3 regions of the Chryseobacterium sp. HNCC26DJ238 genome follow, and region 3 is predicted to be linked to each of the others. Evidence: riboswitches for the same ligand, from Rfam matches in the RefSeq annotation. Region 3 holds a riboswitch; each other region holds the start of a gene.

Evidence for each region. Region 3 has a riboswitch for S-adenosylmethionine ahead of AC2A07_RS00305 (TonB-dependent receptor plug domain-containing protein). Riboswitches for the same ligand answer to the same signal wherever they lie in the genome.
Region 1: another riboswitch for S-adenosylmethionine. It lies ahead of AC2A07_RS16325 (TonB-dependent receptor plug domain-containing protein); the one in region 3 lies ahead of AC2A07_RS00305 (TonB-dependent receptor plug domain-containing protein).
Region 2: another riboswitch for S-adenosylmethionine. It lies ahead of AC2A07_RS09990 (alpha/beta fold hydrolase); the one in region 3 lies ahead of AC2A07_RS00305 (TonB-dependent receptor plug domain-containing protein).

What each region holds. Positions count from the first base shown of each region.
Region 1 is NZ_JBXUGI010000018.1:45,600-52,558, forward strand. Features, by position in the region: gene AC2A07_RS16315 (T9SS type A sorting domain-containing protein) at 1-292, shown strand, start outside; gene AC2A07_RS16320 (alpha-amylase family glycosyl hydrolase) at 446-3,286, shown strand; SAM riboswitch class I at 3,417-3,523, shown strand; gene AC2A07_RS16325 (TonB-dependent receptor plug domain-containing protein) at 3,609-6,029, shown strand; gene AC2A07_RS16330 (APC family permease) at 6,106-6,959, shown strand, end outside.
Region 2 is NZ_JBXUGI010000009.1:18,781-25,739, forward strand. Features, by position in the region: gene AC2A07_RS09980 (T9SS type A sorting domain-containing protein) at 1-664, opposite strand, end outside; gene AC2A07_RS09985 (MGH1-like glycoside hydrolase domain-containing protein) at 917-3,529, opposite strand; SAM riboswitch class I at 3,713-3,822, shown strand; gene AC2A07_RS09990 (alpha/beta fold hydrolase) at 3,883-4,821, shown strand; gene AC2A07_RS09995 (ACT domain-containing protein) at 4,874-6,418, shown strand; gene AC2A07_RS10000 (O-succinylhomoserine sulfhydrylase) at 6,529-6,959, shown strand, end outside.
Region 3 is NZ_JBXUGI010000001.1:63,280-70,238, forward strand. Features, by position in the region: gene AC2A07_RS00295 (sensor histidine kinase) at 1-112, opposite strand, end outside; gene AC2A07_RS00300 (TonB-dependent receptor domain-containing protein) at 343-2,439, shown strand; gene AC2A07_RS00305 (TonB-dependent receptor plug domain-containing protein) at 2,511-5,255, opposite strand; SAM-I-IV-variant riboswitch at 5,563-5,662, opposite strand; gene AC2A07_RS00310 (outer membrane beta-barrel protein) at 5,773-6,959, shown strand, end outside.

The DNA of each region.
Region 1 (6,959 bases), on a different contig from region 3:
GAGAGCTCAGGGGCAATCGGTAAGATGTATTAAAGATGTAACGGGACTCGGTACTTCAGATGTTATAAAAGTTACGGCAGGTGTTTATCCAAACCCCACCAATGGACTTCTTACGGTAAAAGTGGATTCAGAAATTGAAAAGATCAATGTGACCAATATAATCGGGCAGAGAATCAATGTCACATTCATAAATAATCAAATCAACCTGAACGGATTTCCAAACGGAATTTATATTGTTGAACTGGTTTTTAAAAACGGTCAGAAAATTTCAAAAAAAATTATTAAAAACTGAGAAATATTCATTTAGATATTTAAATTTTATTAAAAGGAAAGCTCATGCATCTGCATGAGCTTATTTTATGATTTGTATTTGTGGAGTCATAAACTTTAAAATTTTAATATATAACTAATTAATTTATTTTATTTTTATTAAAAATATATTAATATGAAAAATTTATATTTGTTTATATGTCTATTGATTACAAGTGTCGTATTTGGGCAGATAACTTATACAATAAATCCAAACCCTTTTAACGAAACAGATCAGATTACATTATCTGTTCCGGGAAACCAGATCGATGAAGCTGCCTGGGGAGTTACCAACAATTCTATTTATATTTGGTCCTGGTCACTGGATTTGAACTATGCTAACAGCCAGGACTGTCCTACCAACGGAAGCTGGAATAATTCTAACGAACTCAATAAGCTTGCTTACAATACTGTAACCGATACCTATTCACTTACATTTACTCCAACAACATTTTATAACAGAACAGGAATCGGGAGATTTGGGTTTTTATTAAAAACCAAGACAGGAAGCAGTCAGACGTCACCTGATATTTTTGTTAATGTAGGGACACTGAACTTAAATTTAACCAATCCTGCAGCCAACAGCCTGACGTCTGTTCCTGCCGGAAATTCTATTGCTGTAACTGCAAATACAAGTGTCAGTGCTACCTTTCAGTTGAAGGCTAATGGAACTGTTGTACATTCAACTTCTACACCCGCAACTTCTTATACCTACAATTATACGGTAACAGCAGATGCCAATATGGAACTGATTGCTACAGATGCCAATTCGGTGACCAAAAGCGCAGGTTTTATTCTGCAGGTTCCCAGAACCGTAATTTCGCAGGCTATCCCTACATGGATCAGGCAGGGAATCAATTACAATCCCGCTGACGCTACTAAAGTCGGACTTGCTTTATATGCTCCGTTTAAAAATTTCGTTCATGTTATTGGCAGCTTTAATAACTGGGCAGTTGACGATACTTATTTAATGAAACGGGACACCACGAACCCGGATCTGTACTGGATAGAGCTGAATGGGATCACTCCGGCACAATTATACACCTTCCAGTACAGAACAAACGATCTAAAAAAGGTTGCCGATCCTTATTCGCCGCAGATTTTATCGTCTTATGATGACCAGTATATTTCAGCATCTACCTATCCGGGATTACCTGCATTTCCTGCAGGGCAGGGCTTTGAAGTTTCTATGTTTAAGACGGGACAGACTCCTTACAATTGGCAGGTGACCAACTTCCAGAGACCCAATAAAGAAGATCTGATTGTTTATGAACTGTTATTGAGAGACTTTACTCAGGAAAAAAACTGGCAGTCCCTGATCAATAAAATCAATTATCTCAAAGGTTTAAAAATCAATGCAGTTGAATTAATGCCTGTGATGGAATTTGAGGGCAATCTTTCCTGGGGATACAATACTTCATTCCATTATGCACTGGATAAGGCATACGGAACTCCTGAAAAATTCAAAGAATTTATAGATATGTGCCATCAAAACGGCATTGCAGTGATTTTGGATGTGGCATTCAACCACGCTACCGGAAGATCTCCTCTGGTAAGGCTGTGGAATGTAGATCCTGACGGAGACGGATACGGAGATGTAGCAGCAAACAATCCTTATTTCAATACCGTTCCGAAGCATTCCTATAATGTTTTTAATGATTTCAACCATTCAAGTGCAGCCACAAAGTATTATGTTGAAAGAAGTCTGCAGCAATGGCTTGGCGAATATAAAATTGACGGATTCCGCTGGGATCTGACAAAAGGATTTACCCAAAACTGTTCAGAATTTGATGAAGCCTGTACCAATGCCTATCAACAGGACAGAGTGGACGTGTTAAAATATTATGCAGACAGACAGTGGGCCCTGGATCCCAATTCTTATATGATTTTTGAGCATCTGGGAACGGATGCGGAAGAACAGCAGTGGGCCAATTACAGAGTAGCGGAAGGAAAAGGGGTACTGCTTTGGAATAATCAGAACGGACCCTATAACCAAAATACAATGGGGTATAAAGAAAACAGCAATTTTGACCGGATGGACCATGAACTCCATGGCTTTAACAAGATGCATGGTGTCGGTTTTGGAGAAAGCCATGATGAAGAAAGGCTGATGTTTAAAAATTTGGTCTATGGTGCTGTAAACGGAACTTATCAGGTGACTAATTTAAATACAGCCTTGGAAAGAATGAAAACTTTCGGAGCAACATTTTTTACGGTTCCCGGTCCTAAAATGATCTGGCAGTTCGGAGAATTAGGATATGAATTCAGCATCAACAGATGTCCGGACGGAACGATTAATAACGGATGCAGAACAGATGAAAAGCCTGTTGCCTTTACATTGGGGTATGATTCCAATACCAACAGAAAAGCGATTTATAATACCTGGGCACAGATTATCAATATCAGAAATGCACATCCGGTTTTTAAATCAAAAACCTACACGGTGGAGTCGAATAATCTGACAAACGATCCTGATGGCCTGATTACGAGAATCTATGTATATGATAATCTTTTAACCGCCGGGATTAAGAATGTTGTGGTGCTGGCCAATTACAATACTTCGGCAAAAAATGTTGTTCCCTATTTCCCTTATACAGGGCAATGGCAGAATTTAATGGATAATACAATTTTAAGTGTGGCTTCTACGACAGCACCTATTACGCTGCAGCCGGGTGAATTCAGGATTTTTGGAAACTATGTGGGTAGTTTGTCAGTAATTGATGAGAATGCGGCCAATAAATTATCACTTCAGATTGCAGATAATCCTGTCAAAGATCCTATGGTAAAATTAATCTATCATAAAGCTAAAAACGGGGAGATCATTATTTATGATATGAACGGCAAAAAAATGGACGTCTTTAAACTTAAAAATGAAAACGGAACTTTAGAGGTAAATGCCCATTACCCTGCCGGAATGTATTTGGTTCATTTAAAATCGGATACCGGTGTTGCTATTCAAAAGATGATTGTTAAATAAAACCAACAGTAAAAGATGTTAAGAAGAGAGATTGCGATAAGCGGTCTCTCTTTTCATTTTCTCAGGCATAAAATTAAGACACTTCTAAACTCTTTTTGATATTATCGAAAATAAGTCTACCTTTGCAATAGACTTATCGAGAAAGGTGGAGGGATTTGGCCCTGTGAAACCTTAGCAACCTGCATATCTCTAATTTGCAAAGGTGCTAATTCCAACCCGAATGGGGGAAGATAACTGATGTCAATATTTTTGTAGTATTCCATTTCTTGACAGTCAATTGACGGATTTTTCCGTAATTATCTATTTAAATTTATAAAGGACAATGAAAAAAATCAGCATTTCTGTATTGATGCTTGGAACAGTGATGTTATCTGCACAGGAAGTGGAAAAAGAAAAACAGATCGAAGATGTGATCATCGTAGGTAACCGGAATGCTAAAAGGACAAAAATTGATACGCCTGTTCCTGTGGATGTGATTAATATTGATAAAATTCAGAAATCTGCACCTCAAACCAATGTTCAGGATCTTTTAAATTATGTCATTCCATCTTTTAATGCAGTGAGGCAGTCTTCTTCTGACGGAACGGAGCATATAGATCCTGTCTCATTAAGGGGAATGGGTCCGGATCAGGTTTTGGTGCTGGTCAATGGAAAAAGAAGACACACGACTTCACTTGTCAACTATCAGAATACAGTGGGAAATGGTTCCGTGGGAACAGATCTGGGAACGATTCCGGTTATTGCTATTGACCGGATTGAAGTTCTCCGCGATGGCGCTGCGGCGCAGTACGGATCTGATGCAATAGCCGGGGTTATCAATATCATCCTTAAAAAAGATATCGGAGCTTCAGCGAGTGCCACGTATGGAATTACAGGTAGAAATGATGGTGAAACCTACCAGGCAGGAGTAAATTACGGCAGTTCTTTAGGAAAGAAGGACAGTTATATTAATTTATCCCTGCAATTGAATCATCGGGGGAAAACCACAAGGACCCAAAATCATGATTTGGATATTTTCGGAGGTAATTTTGCTTATGCTTTTGCAGACGATCCGGAAGCAGCAAGAGCCGCAGATAATGCTGTCATCAGTCAGAGAGGTCTTAGCCGGGATGATTTTAATTTCCAGATCGGAGATGCGCAGATCAGACAGGCACAGTTATTCTTCAATGCAGAATATCCGCTGAACAACAGTTTTAAATTATATACATTCGGGGGATTCAGCATAAAAGAGGGTCAGGGATATGGTTTCAGAAGGCTTCCAAGTGAAACATCTAATGTAGTTTCGTCTCTTTATCCCAATGGTTTTCAGGCTTCTTTAGGCTCTGAGGTCTATGATATCTCCTATGCAGTCGGAACGAAATATAATGCTGATAACTGGTTAATTGATTTGAGCAATACCTTTGGCAGTAACAGTTTTAATTATAATGTCAGTAATACCAATAATGCTTCCCTAGGTATAAATTCGCCAACGGAGTTCTATGCAGGGGCTCACAGCTTCCTTCAGAATACAGTCAATCTGGATGTTGCCAAAAGTTTAAACAATTTTAATATTGCATTTGGTGGAGAATTCAGATTTGAAGAATATCAGATCAGGGCAGGCGATGAGGCATCTTATACTCAATATGATATCAATGGAAATGTTGCAACAGAAGGTTCAGCGGTTTCAGGAGCGGGAGGGTCGCAGTCTTTTATTGGTTTTTCACCTCTGAATGCTTTAAAAAAATCTAGAAACTCAAGTGCTGTATATGCGGATGTATCTTATGATCTGGATAAAAAACTGAACATTGATGCTGCTGCCAGATTTGAAAATTATTCCGATTTTGGAAGTACTTTGAATGGTAAACTGGCAGTGAGATATGAATTTGTCAAAAATTATGCGATACGGGGAGCCGTAGGAACGGGATTCAGAGCGCCTTCTCTGCAGCAGCAGTATTTTAATAATTCGTATGCTGATATTTCTACTTCAGGATCAGGGATTGTAACAAAAGGGATTTTCAGCAACCAAAGTGCCGCTGCAAAAGCCCTCGGATTTGATCAGCTGAAACAGGAAACATCACTCAACGGAAGTGTTGGATTTACTTTAAAACCTGCCAGCAGGCTTTTCATCACTTTGGACGGATATCTTATAAAAGTGAAAGACAGAATTGTGATTACGAGTAATATAACTGATCCGCGACTCACCGAGTATGGTGTTGAGAGCGGAAGGTTTTTTGCCAATGCGGTTGATACACAAACCAAAGGAGTAGATCTGGTGGTGACCTATGACTGGAAATTGGGAGGTGGTAACCTGAACATCAATTTGGCAGGAAATTATACCGAAACAAAAATCACAGATTTTCATTTTCCTCAGAATCTGGGAACTCCTCAGAATGAATTTTTTGGTCCTGATCAGGTAAACATCATCGAAACACTGTCACCTAAAACAAAAGCTACACTGGGATTGAATTACAATATTGGTCAATTTAATTTTTTGGTAAGAAATACTTATTTTGGTCAGGTAATCAGAGACGGGTATCCTTTTGGTGGCATTCAGGAGTTTTCGCCTAAAATTGTTACTGATATCAGTGTGGGATATGATATTACAAAAAATATCAATCTCACTGTGGGTGCCAATAATCTGTTTGATGTATTTCCTGATCTTCAGATCTATGAAAATTCGTATTACGGAGTTTTTAAATATGCTCCTGTGCAGATGGGAACTTTAGGGAGTTACTTTTTCGGAAGAGTAAATTTTACGTTTTAATGAACAAAAATATAAATTACAGAATGATCATAACGGATGTACTAATTGATGATTTTTTAGTCTTAAAGTCTTTATAATGAATGCATCCTCACATCAGGTTGGTTGGAAAACCGCCGTAGCTATTGTTGTTTCAAACATGATTGGAACAGGAATTTTCACAACCCTGGGTTTTCAGCTGGTTGATATCACCAATACCTACAGTATATTTTTACTTTGGGGCATTGGTGGGATTTTAGCTCTGTTTGGCGCATTTTGTTATGCTGAATTAGGTGTATATTTCAAAGGGAATGGTGGAGATTATATTTATCTCAGCAAAACCTATCATCCGGTACTGGGATATCTGGTAAGCTGGATTTCATTAATAATCGGATTCTCAGCACCGGTTGCGTTGGCAGCTCTGGCCATGTCAAAATACCTTTCAGTCTTTGATTTTAACCTCGGGACACCCTTTGCTATTGCTGTTATATTTTTCGTTGCGGTCTTTTTGTCTTTCAGCCTGAAAGCTTCAAGCCGTTTTCATAATTTCTTTACCTTAATCAAGGTCGGTTTTATTGTGCTTCTGATTATTGCAGGTGTACTGCTTTCTGAGCCTGTTGAAATGGGGAACAGTCTCAATTTCAGCAACTCATGGGAAAATGAGATAATGCTTTCGGCATTTGCTACCTCTTTAGTGTTTGTTACCTATTCGTACACAGGCTGGAATTCGGCCTCTTACATAGCCGGTGAAATTAAAGACGTTGAGAAAAACCTGCCTAAATCTCTGATTGCAGGAACTGTGTTTGTGATGTTATGCTACATTCTGATCAACTATATTATGCTGAAGCACGCACCGGTGCATCAGCTGGCAGGAAAAGAAGATGTGATGAGGGAAGTGGCTGATAATCTGCTGGGGATTTCTTTTGGGAAGCTGGTTACAGTTTTTATTGCTTT
Region 2 (6,959 bases), on a different contig from region 3:
CTGTTTTTGTAAAAGTTACACTCTGGATGTTTTTTGATTGATTTGCAGCAGATATAGCTAACGGTATCTGATACAATCTTGGATTGGTTCCGTTACCTGATTCAAGAATATTGTTGTTCAGGTTTATTCGTCCTATTCCCTGAATGGCAAAATTGCTCCCTCCATACCAGTCTGATATGCTTAAAGAAGGAAAAGTCTGGTTTGTACCGTCTGAAAAATTAACCACTGCATCTACAGCGGTATCACCACTGCCGCCGGTAGCTAAAACATAGAGGCTTATCGCTGGAGTTGGGGTGGAAAAAGTCAGAGTGCCAGAATTACCGGCAGCAAGTAATCTCAGTGAATTGTTAGAACTGTACGAAGCCAGTGTATAACTCAGACCAGAGGTAGATCCGACAGCTGAATTGATAATCCGGTTAACCGGTAAACCATATGTAAGTGCTGTGCTGGATGCCGTAAGTTGAAAGTCACGCGATAGAAATGCATAACTCACACCATCTACATCATTATTGGTGGAAGTTGATCCTGCACCCACTCCATTAGCAATCACGTCAGCATTAAAACCGCCTTGAATGGTAACAGGCTGGTACTGCTGTGCGTTAATTTGATTAAATACTAAGGCAGCCATAGCAGCGACTCCCTTAAAAAGTAGTTTTGTTTTCATAAATGTTTATTTATTATTTATACTGCGAATATAGTTAATTTGTGAATTATAGTTAATTTAAACTAGTGTTTTTTGTCAAATTTATGTTTGATTGCTGTTTTGGATGTTTCAGTTATATTTTAAATAATAATCTGTCTTTATGTGTTTTTTATAATGGTGAATTCTCTGTTTCATGTAAAAGATAAAAAATGCAGGAACCAAAAAAAACCGGGATATTTAAATCCCGGCTTAATTATTATCTTAAACTTATCATCACGCCAGTCTAGGCTTCATCAGTTTTGCTACTGTTGCAGTCCATCCTGTTTGATGAGATGCTCCTACACCACGACCATTATCTCCATGAAAATATTCAAAGAATGTGATATAGTCCTTAAAGTTTGGGTCGTAATTAAATTTGTAATTTCCTCCATTGAAAGCTCTTTGTCCACTTTCATCTTTTAAGAATATGGAACAAAGTCTGCTGCTGATATCAGATGCAACCTCATCAAGATTTTTATGTTCACCGCTTCCCGTAGGGAATTCAATTTTCAGACTGTTTCCGTAATAAAAATGAAAACGCTGCAGGCTCTCTACGATTAGGAAGTTAATAGGAAACCATATCGGTCCTCTCCAGTTACTGTTTCCGCCAAACATTCTGCTGTCACTTTCTGCAGGTGTGTAGTGAACCACATTTTTATTACCATGAACAGTGAATACAAAAGGATTTTCTTCATATACTTTTGACATTGCACGGATCCCGTAAGAACTTAAAAATTCTTTTTCATCAACCATCCTTTTCAGAACTTTTTTAAGCCTTGTTCTACGGAGAATGCTCATCAGATGTTTTCTTCCGCTTCCCTCTTCATCCCAATGTGAAACCAAATTTGCCAATTCAGGCTTATTTTTGAGTACCCATTCCATTCTTGCTTTAAAATTGGGCATTTTATCTAAAAGATGATGATCGATAATTTCTACAGCAAATAAAGGGATCAGACCTACAATACTTCGTAAACGTAAAGTCACACTTTCTCCGTTTCCAAGTTGTAGTACATCATAAAAGAATCCATCTTCTTCGTTCCAAAGACCTTCTTTGTCTTCACCCATGCTTTCCATTGCTTCAGCGATATAAAGATAATGTTCAAAGAATTTGATCGCCATATCTTCATACACCTTATAATACTGTGCCAGCTCCATAGCAATACGCATCATATTCAGGGCATACATTGCCATCCAGCTTGTTCCGTCAGCCTGTTCCAGATGCTCCCCGTCTTTCAGTTCCATATTTCTGTCAAATGCTCCGATATTATCAAGTCCGAGAAATCCACCGCCAAAAATATTTTTGCCATTCTTATCTTTACGGTTAACCCACCAGGTAAAATTTAGAAGCAATTTCTGAAAAACCTTTTCTAAAAACAACAGATCGGGTTTGCCGTTCGTCTTCTCATCAATTTTAAAAACTCTGAAACATGACCAGGCATGTACGGGAGGATTGACATCGCTTAAATTCCATTCGTATGCCGGCATTTGTCCGTTCGGATGCATGTACCATTCTTTCGTAAGAAGAAGAAGTTGGTTTTTGGCAAAATCACCGTCGATGATTGCGTAAGGAACACAATGGAATGCCAGATCCCATGTAGCATACCAGGGATATTCCCACTTATCAGGCATTGAAATAATATCTTTATTATGAAGATGATCCCATTCAGTATTTCTTACATAATTATTAAAATCTCTAGGGGCTTCAAGATTAGGATCGCCTTTCAGCCATTTACCTACATTATAGTGATAAAACTGTTTGTTCCAGAGAAGTCCTGCAAAGGCCTGACGCTGTACATTTCTTTCATCCTCGTTGCAGACATCCTGCTGGATTTCTTCGTAAAATTCATTGGCTTCAGAAATTCTGGTATTAAAAAGAGTTTCAAAATCATGAAATGCATCATCCATTTCATGAGGTGCCAGTCTGAATTCAAATACTTCACACTGTCCCGCTTTCACCTCTGCTTCAACAACAAATGAAGCTTTCGAACCTCTTTTATCGGGATTTACAGTATTTTTCTGATGAACAATATAATCATTAATTCCGTCCTTGTAATAACTGTTTTCAACTTCCGGACTTCCGTAAAGTTTAGGATTATTGGTTTCATTGTCACAAAATACCCTTTGAGCATCCTTTCTTTTAGAATAAAACTTTTTTAACGGAACGCTGTCATGATTGATATTGATACATCCATCATGAGAATCTTCCAACTGCCCCATATATTCATTATATCCCCACTTCCAGTTGTTTCTGTACCAGCCTGTAGGTATTACAACGATGGGAGCATCCTGATTACTTCGGTTACAGACAGTCACCCTAACTAAAATATCATCTATATTACTTTTGCAGTATTCAATGAAAATATCAAAATACTCATCATTATCAAAAATACCTGTATCGATGATTTCATATTCAGGATCCTTCTTGCTCCGTCTGCCATTTTCTGACACCAGATCTTCATACGGAAATTGATTAATAGGATATTTGTAAACCAGCTTCATATAGCTGTGTGTCGGCGTATTGTCCAGATAATAGAAGATTTCTTTGATATCTTCCCCGTGATTTCCCTGAGGGTTGCTCAATCCGAAAAAACGTTCTTTGACTCTTTCATCATTCTTATTCCAGAATGAAAGTGCGAAACAAAACAGCTGCTTGGTATCAGAAATTCCGGCAATACCTTCTTCTGCCCAGCGATAGGCGTAGCTTTCGGCATTGTTATGATTTGCAAAACGCCAGGCATCACCATTTGTGCTATAGTCTTCACGTACATTTCCCCACTGCCTGTTACTTACATACGGACCCCAATTCAGCCAGTTTTTATCTTTTAGTCTCTGTTTTTCAACACTCATATAACATCATTTTCATAGCTAAGGTAGATTTTTTAGCAAAAAGAAACAATTTTTTTCAGCTTAATAATTCTTAACATGCTGCTAAAATGCTTCTGATGAAAGAAATTTTGACGGAAAATATTTTTTTTAATATTTAAGAGAAATGTTATATATTTGCATCACTCGTTCATTTACATATTGAAAATGTTATCAAGAAAGGTTGAGGGATAGACCCTGTGAAGCCTTAGCAACCCTTTGTGCAAACAAAGAAGGTGCTACGTTCTACCAAAAATTTTATTTTGGACAGATAACTTACTGAAGTTCTTTCAGCCATTCCTTTATGGCATTTTCAAGTTTATTTTAATAATATAAAATTGAAAACAGAACTGCTACATATTAATTTTTTGTATAAAACCGATTCTCAAAAAGAATATCAGATCCCATTAAGCTATCAGCTTTTTGGGAAAGAACTGTTTACAGCACCTTTAATTTTAGTAAATCATGCTTTAACCGGAAACTCTAATGTTACAGGAGAAAAAGGATGGTGGAAACAGCTGATCGGTGAAAATCAGGTTATTGATACAACTCAATATACAGTGCTGTGTTTCAATATTCCAGGAAACGGATATGATGATTTTTTTATTGAACAGTATTCAGACTTTACTCCTTCAGATATCGCCAATATATTTCTGAAAGGTCTTGAAAATTTGAATATCAAAAATATAAATGCTATTATAGGCGGTTCACTGGGAGGAGCGATCGGTTGGGAAATGCTGTCTAAAAATCCCGGTTTAGCAGAGCTTTTTATTCCAATAGCCTGTGATTCTAAAACACACGATTGGTTGCACGCCCAATGTCTTGTTCAGCAATTTTTGCTTAGTGGAAATGAAGAACCACTAAAGAAAGCAAGAATTCATGCAATGCTGTGCTATAGGACCCCACAGTCTTTAAATGACCGGTTTAAAAATAAATTCAATCAGGAAAAGCAGCAGCTGGAATCCGAAGAATGGCTGAACTATCACGGAAATGTTCTTGCGGAACGGTTTAATTTAAAATCATATCAACTGATGAATCATTTGCTTATGAATATCAATACCGATGATAAATCTCTAAATAAGATCAAAGCACGAATGCACATGATCTCTGTAGATACAGACTTATTCTTTCCTGCTTCCGAAATACGGATGTGTTTTGAAAAGCTGAAAAGTAAAAAAGAAGACGTTTTCTACCACGAGATCAAATCAATTCATGGGCATGATGCCTTTCTGATGGAATATGAACAGTTAAATTATATCATAAAAAATATTTTATAGAATACAGCTTTACGAATTGTATCCTATAGTAAATTAAATAAATACATAAAACATGAAAAAGATTAATGCAAACGAAATTAAATTTTTTAAAAACAGATCAATCATTAAATTTGAAGGAGCAGATTTTCTGGGTGAAATAGGGATCGACGGACGTGTTTTTAAAGCACTGACTTTAGCGAGGATCAGTGTGGGAGTGATTTCTCAGCAGGCAGTTGAAAACGGTCTTTCAATACTTGTACACGAAGATGATTCTGAAAAAGCAGTGACCTGTCTGATTGAAGAATTTGCAGACGAAAGAAAATCCGGTAAAGTTTCACAGATTTACAGCATCAACAATGTTTCTGTCATCGGTTTTATAGCCGATGATTTGAATAAAATACTTACAGAGTTAGCAAGAAACAATGTTTTTCCTTTGATCCTAAACCAAAATTCAAGTGAGAAGAGAATCAATATTGTTGTTACTTCTTCTCAGGATGAGAAAACTAAAAATATTATAGAGTCCGAAATTTTTAAAAAACCTAAAACGGTGCACCTGGCCATTATCGGGCATGGAAATGTAGGGAAAACCCTAATTGAACAGGTTTTGCATTCTTCGGAAGAAATAAAAAGAAGGAAAAATATACACCTGAAAGTGGTGGCAGTTGCCAACTCCAGAAAAATAGCTTTCAATAAAAAAGGATTTGACAGCCAATGGAGTGATGAGGTTTTTGCATCTGAAAAATCTTCAAGTGTTGACGAATTAATTAATTTCTCAAAAGAAAACCAACTTGAAAACCTGATCGTCGTAGATAACACAGCAAGTGCAGATTTTGTAAAAAACTATCAGGCTCTTGCGGAAAATGGCTTTGATCTGGTTTCATCGAATAAAATTTTCAATACGCTTCCTATAGAGGAATATCGGAAATTAAGATATATATTGAATAAAAGTAATAAACGTTATCTGTATGAAACTAATGTGGGGGCTGGATTGCCTCTAATTGACACCATCAAGCTTTTACACTTGTCAGGAGAAAATATTACCAGGATCAAAGGGGTTTTTTCAGGAACATTGAGCTATGTTTTCAATAACTTTTCCTTGAGGAATGATAAGTTTTCGGTTATTGTTAATGAAGCTTTGGAAAAAGGTTTTACGGAACCTGATCCGAGAGAGGATTTGTCAGGAAACGATGTGGCCAGAAAACTGTTGATTTTAGCAAGAGAATTAGACTTAATTAATGAGTTTAATGATATTAATATTCAAAATTTAGTTCCCGAATCCCTGCTTTCTGTTTCTAAACAGGAATTCCTTTCACGATTGGAAGAATTGGATGATAAGTATGATAAAATTAAGAGAGATCAGCAGCCCGATCACGTATTAAGATACGTAGGTGATTTGCATGGTGACTTACAGAAAGAAAAAGGTGAACTTGATGTAAAATTGATTTCAGTACCCGCAACTTCTGCTTTAGGACAGTTAAAAGGTTCAGATTCAATTTTTGAAATTTATACCGAAAGCTACGAAGAAAATCCAATTGTTATTATGGGAGCGGGAGCCGGAGCTAAAGTTACGGCAAGAGGAGTTTTCGGAGATATTTTAAGGTTAAGTGAAACTAAATAAAGAAGAGATTAATGTAACAGTATAACAATCTTACAGTTTAACAATGAGAGTTTCGGGTATTTCCTTAAAACTGAATTGTTACCCTGGCAGATTGATAAATTTAAATTTTTATGGAAAATTTTGAAACCCTCGCAATAAGAACTCAGACTGAAAGAACTCAGTTTGATGAGCATTCTACTCCGCTGTATCTGACCTCAAGTTTTATTTTTGAAGATGCTGAAGACATGAGGGCGAGTTTTGCAGAAGAAAAAAGCAAAAATCTGTACAGCAGGTTTTCAAACCCTAATGTCACAGAATTTACTGATAAAATAGCACTAATGGAAGGTGCTGAAGCCGGTTATGCTTTTGCAACGGGTATGGCAGCAATTTATTCAACTTTTGCTGCGCTTCTCAATGCGGGTGATCATATTGTAAGCTGTCAGTCAGTTTTCGGTTCTACTCATACATTGTTCACAAAATATTTTCCAAAATGGAATATCGAAACTACTTATTTTAAAGCAGAAGATTCTGAAAATGTAGAAAATTATATTCAGCCCAATAC
Region 3 (6,959 bases):
TACTTTGCAGACTATTCTGTTCATTAAAGAAAAAAACGGGTGTAATTACAGTTCCGGTAAAATTAAAACTCCAGTAAATGATTTGGAGCCAGATGATCTGTTCTTTTTTCATGCCCAAATGTAAGCTTCTAAGTTTTGTAACGCCAAATGTTTTCCGATAAACGCCTGTATTTTACCGATGAATTTTTTTTGACCGGATTAAAACCTCCTGAAATCTAAATGCTGTTTCAGAAGATCAACCGTCCCTATACATTTGCATCAACAAATAAATAGAACTGCCACTCAGTCTTTTTTATCCGGAGACAAAATCATGATTCCATATAACAACTTAAAAATTTACCTATGAAACTTAAATATCTATTGATCACCGCATTATTTTCCTCAGTAACCTTTGCACAGACTCAGAAAGACAGCATTAAACAAATTGAACAGGTTGATATTCTTATTAAGAAAAAATTGCTTGAGAGAAAAGCAGACCGGCTGATTTTCAATGTCGATGCATCCATTGCTTCTCAAGGTATGGATGCAGGTGAAACGCTTGCAAATGTACCCATGCTTAAAGTGGATGAGAATCTCGGCACAATTGCTATTACAGGAAAAAGCACCGTGAACGTGATGATCAACGGAAGAATGCTCAATCTGTCAGGAACTGCACTTCTCAACTATCTTAAATCGATCCGCTCAGAAAATATTTCTAAAATTGAAGTGATTACCACTCCACCTGCAAAATACGAAGCGCAGGGAAACAGTGGACTGATCAACATCATTCTGAAAAAAAATCCAAACCTTGGTTTCAGCGGAAACATTAATACCGGATTATCACAAAGAACCTACCTCAACGGAAGTACAAACGGAACATTAAATTATCAAACCGAAAGATTAAGCCTGAGCCTGAAGACAAGCTATATAGAAGGCGCAAAGCAAGCCGATGAAAGATATACGATTTTAGGGGTGTCTCAAAATTACAGCAGGTCTATCCGAAAAGATATGTGGCAGGACTTCACTCCTAATCTGAGTGCCTCCTATAAAATCAGTAAAAATTCGGAAATCGGGATGGACTATATTTTCGGCAGTCAACATTCAGGGATGGATATTGTCAATATAACAAAAAACATCAATTCTGAACTTGAAGAAAAAAACCTGATCACCAACACGTTCCACAGAGAGAAATCACCGACCCATACATTCAGTACTTATTATGATCTGAAATTGGATTCTCTCGGGAAAAAACTGAGTATCGCAGGGAATTTTTATCAGAATAATAATACCACCGAAGTTAATTTTAATACATTGACGCTTCCTGATAATTCTGTTCAGAATGTAAAGACCTTTTCAAAAATCAAACCTCAGATTTTTTCTGTGCAGGCTGATCTGGAACTTCCTCTTTCATTCGGAACGATTGATACCGGCATGAAGTTTAATCAATTCAGAAATTCTGCTGATCTGAAATATCTGAATCTTGAAAACAGTCAGTACATCATTGATGAGGAAAAAGGCAGTGTATTCAATTATAAAGAGAATAATTTTGCCGCTTATGCAAGTTTTTCCAAAAGCTTTGGAGAGCATTGGGATGCCAAGGCCGGACTGCGTTACGAGAATACGTTTGTCAACAGCTCGGTGAATGATCTCCGTTACGGACAGTGGTTTCCGTCAGCGTATATTGCCTATAAAGAAGACAAAAATGTGTTTAATCTATCCTATTCCAGAAGAATTAACCGTCCAAGCATGAGCAATCTTAATCCATTCAGATGGTATGAGAACCCTTATTCTTATTCAACCGGAAATCCGCTGCTGACTCCGTCATACATGAATAATTATGAGCTGGGATACACTTACAACAATAAATTTTCGGCAAGTGCGTATTATCTAAGACTCACAAATGCTTTCGGACAGGTTGCTTCATTAGACGGACTTTCTCAAAACAGCGATTATAAAAATTATTATAACAATGATTCTTACGGAATGAATGCTTCCTACACCAATACCTTCTTCAAATTCTGGGAAGCCAATATAACAGCCAATGCATCTTATCAGACTTCGGAAGTATTTGACATCAATGCAGAAACTTCAAAAGGATATTCATTCAGCTACTCTGTCAACAATACTTTTACCCTGAACAAAAACAAAACACTTGTCTTTTTTCTGAACTACAGCCACAGTCTGCCGTACAGAAATGTTAATACTTATTTTTATGCTTACCCCGAACTTACTTCAGGGCTAAAAGTCTCCCTGATGGAAAAACAACTGCAGATCAATGCAACGGTAACCAACATTTTTGCCCAGAGATACCGTGGCGAGATGTACTTTAAAGACAGTAAGCAGTTAATGAACAATTACTGGGACGGAAGAAGCTTCCGCCTGAGTTTCAATTACACATTTGGCAATAAAAAAATCAATAAGAAAAATATCAGTTTCGAAGAAAAAGAAAGAGTACAGTAAACATTTTACGCTCTTCTTTCAATAAGCAAAAAACAGAGACCGAATCTCTGTTTTTTGTTTTTGTCACCTATCTAAAATTTAAATTCAACCCGGGCAAACAGAAAACGACCTCCGATACCGTATTGGGAAACCTGTCTGGAATACACAAACTGATTATCAGCGGTTAAAGAGTCGATATTGGGACTTTTGGAAGGCAGTATATTGAAAATATTGTTGCTTCCTACCGTTGCCGAAACATTTTTTGTGAAAGCATACCCTACAGACAGATCAGTCACGACCCGGTTGTTGAGCACAAAATGTTCCCTGCTTTCGGTAATTCCGTCAAAGTTGGCGTCCAATACATCAGCGTCTGTCACCTTCCCGAAATATGTATTTCTCAGGGAAACCGTCAATGCAGAAAACCTCGCCGTATTGGATAACGTTGTTTTTATTCTCGGTACCGCTTCCTCAAAATAAACCCTGTTAGGTTCAGAGAAATAATTATCAATCTGGCTTATCAGTTTAGGAGAAGCATGAATCTCACCCACCCTCCTGGTCTGATTCAGATTAAAACCCAGATTATTTTCCAATGACACTCTTTCTGAAATTCTTGAATTCTGCGAAAGCGTAATATCCAACCCTTTGGTCTCTGAATCTACAGCATTAGCAAAGAAATTGGCGGCACTTGCTCTTGCAAGATCAAAAGCTCCTTGCAGAACTGCCTGATCAGATCCGGGTGAGAAACTTCCGTCCGGACGGTAAAATAAATCAGTCAGTACTACCCTGTCCTTAATTTTTATGAGGTAAGCATCTGCCGTAAATACAAGATTCAATGCCGGAATCTTCCAGGTAATTCCGGTACTGTAAGACTGTGAAGTTTCCTGTTTCAGTTTTGGAATCCCCAGGGCCTCCGCTGCTTCAGAATTATTTCTGAAAGTACCCACCTGCGTCGTATTTCCCTGTTGAATCAGCGTGGATGTAGAACTGTAATTAATCTGTGCCAGTGAAGGCGCCCTGAATCCGGTGGAAACAGCTCCTCTCCAGTTAAAGTTCTTTGCCAGCCTTACATTGGTTGCCAATTTATAATTAAAGGTCGAACCAAAATCTGAATAATTTTCATAGCGTACAGCTCCTTCTACCAACCATCCGTCAGCAGGTTCTATTTCTACATCCGCATACGCTGCAATACTGTTTCTGTTTCCTGAAACCGCATTATCAGGACTGAATCCCGGAAACACCTGAGATCCTGCAGGTCTGATGGTTCCAAAAAAATCAGTGGACTGTTCGTTCTGAGGCGTTGCTGCAGTCACTACACGTCCAAAAATATCATACGAGACATAAGAGTTTTCATCCCCGGCATTCACTTTATAGTTTTCATACCTGTATTCTCCACCAAAAGCGACATTCAAACCATGAAGTACATCGTATTTTTTTGATAAATCCAGATTTAGGGTATTCTGTAAAAATTCTGACCCTCCTGCTTTGAAGGTTCTCGGTGAGTTGTCTCCGAGACTTGCATTGAATGTATTGACTACCCCGAAATTAAACATATTTTTCCCGAATGTATTACTCAGGTCTACATTCCAGTCGTTCCATTTCCCTCTGATTCCTCCGGCCAAAGAATAGTCATTGACATTGGCCTCAATCTGGGGCAGGTATCCGTTGGGGGTAATGCCATTGATATTCCGCTCTGAATTAGGAAGACGGTAAAATCCACCGGAATTCCCTAAACGGTAGCTGTAGCCTCCAAAGGAATATACTTTCCAGTTCTCATTAACCGGAATTTCAGAATTAAAAAACAGCTGTGCAGACTGGAGTTTCGACTGCCCTGCCCTCAGGCTGAAATCTTTTCTTTCCAGTCCCCTGTAATTAAGTTCCTGATCCGTAAAATCCTGTCCTAAAAGCCCCTGCAGTCCTGATATACTGTTGGTTCCGGATATCTGGTTTTTAAAATCCTGAGAAAAATAATCAACCTGCGAAGCATATTGCTTTACGGTATTAATAATCTGCTGCCCGTTAGGCGTATTGGTGATGTTTTTATATAATCCGTCTATATTCACACCATCCTGCAAAGCTCTGTAACTGATCGCATTATAGGCATTAAAGATAGGTCCCTGCCTAACTCCTGCCCTGGAATAAGGATCGCGGTACTGCACAGATCCGGTTACATTAACGAAACCATTCTTTCCAATTTTAGCTCCATAATTCAGATCAGCTGAAATCGCCTGTCCGTCTATACCACCGGAAAAATTATTGGTGACCGATGATGCATTTCCTCCCAAAAATATCTGTCCTGACAATCCCAATCTTCTTTTAAGTCCGAGATTGATAACTCCTGCAATAGCATCAGAGCCATATTGAGCAGATGCTCCGTCTCTCAACACTTCAATTTTCTCCAGAGCAAATGCCGGAATTGCATTAAGATCTGTCCCTACTGATCCTCTTCCGGGAGTAAGCGTAACATTAATCAGGGAAGACTGATACCTTCTTTTCCCATTCAGTAAAACCAGAACCTGATCGGGCCCTAACCCTCTCAACTGAGCGGGATCAACAAAATCTGTCCCGTCATTCACCGTATGGGAAGTTGATGAAAATGAAGGAACAATATAATTAAGTGCCTGGCTTATATTATTAACAGGACTTTGTCTTAAAACTTTTGAAATATTAATATAATCTACGGGAACCGGAGTATCCGTTAAAGATCTGCCTGAACCTCTGGATCCGAGAAGAACGACTTCATCAATTTTCCGGGACTGCAGAGAATCTGTCTGTGCATAGTAGAATGTCGAAATAAGGGTAGCTGAAGTAAGGATACTTCTGTGTGTAAAATTACGCATGTGTTTTTATTTTTAATTGATTTATATATGTAACGTTACCTTTTTATTACTTTTTCAGGCAACAGAAATGTACCCCTGCTTTTCAGGGATATCTTAAGAAGAAAAAGGTAAATAATAAGTTTTGAGAACTTAAGAAAATTAAGAACAGCAACACATACACATGACTTTATGACATGAAGATTTATCAGAGTAGCAAAGACCAGCTTTGTTATTCATAAGATAAAAAGTCAAATTCATAGTTGCGTAGAAATCCGTGTTCTTAAACATTTATTGTAAAATTTAATAAAAATTCAGATGGGGAGAAAATAGAATAAACATTTTTTCCGAAACTGAGCCGGCTTATCTATTTCAGCACCTTGCTTGTTTTGCAGGTTGCTATCCCATCAATGAGATTCTTGATAATTATTCTGCAAATATATAAATAATTTATAAATAAAATATTCAAAAAAAGGAATTTTTTCAATTTCACAGTAACAAACCTTTCATTTCAGCGTCTAACTAATCAGTAATAAACTATATGAAAAAATCTGTAACTATACTATCTGTCATTGCGTCAATATATTCTTTTGCTCAGGAAAAACCAAATCCTCAAATCAAGGAAAAGCAGATAGAAGGCGTTGTAATGACTAAAACTAAAAAAGCAGTTGAGCAAAAAGCCGACCGGACTATTTTTGATTTTTCTGAACAGAGTCATTTAAACAATGGCAATGTTTTGGAAGGGATCAAAAAACTCCCGGGACTTGTTTCCACTGATATTGCGGGAATGATGTATCAGGGCAAAATCCTGGACGTTTACCTGAATGGTCGTCCACTCAATATTTCGAGCAATGAACTCAATTCTTTTCTTGAAGGTATGCCTGCCAACTCGGTGGAAAAAATAGAAGTGATCACTCAGCCGGGTGCAGAATTCCCTGCGACCTCAGGAGGTGCAATTATGAATATTATTACCAATAAAAATGCTAATAAATATCTAACGGCAACCTATTCAGGAAACTACAATTTTTCAAATGAAGATAAACTGAGAAGCAGAACAAGCCACTCACTGAACCTGAATGCAAGAAACAAGTTATTCGGGTGGCAGTTGAGTGTGGGACAAAATTACCGTGAAAGTATGCTTAATTCTAATCAGGATAACCTGATGCTCAGCAATACAGACCGCATCGGCCGCGGATATTTTGCAAAATCCGGATTAACATTTGATCTGGGGGAAGACCGCTTGCTTCTGAATTACGATGTTTATCATAACAGAAATTCTAACTATACAGGGAGTAATGGTTTGGCAGACATTTTAGTCAGCGAGGATCCTGATACTTACAGAGAAGTATCTTTTAATGCTTTTGATGCTGCTCTGACAAATAATCTAAGACAGGAAGCTGTAGCAACCTATCAGGTACGTTTTGGCGATAAACTTAAAAAATTAGACTTTCAGTTTGGTTATACAAAATCTGATAGTAAATTTGGGCAGAACAATATTTTCAGAAGAGGAATTTTCACCGACAGCAACGTAAATGAGCCTTATAATTTTACAGCCGGCAATGTTTTGAGCAACAGTTCAGATATGCGCATTGCTAATTTCAAGGTTGACTATTCGCAGCCTTTAAAAATACTGGATGATGGAAAAGTAAGCTTTGGAGGGCTTTATGAAAAACAGAATTTTGATACAGAGAGTAAAGGCCTGACCAATCTTGAATATCAGCGGCAGAC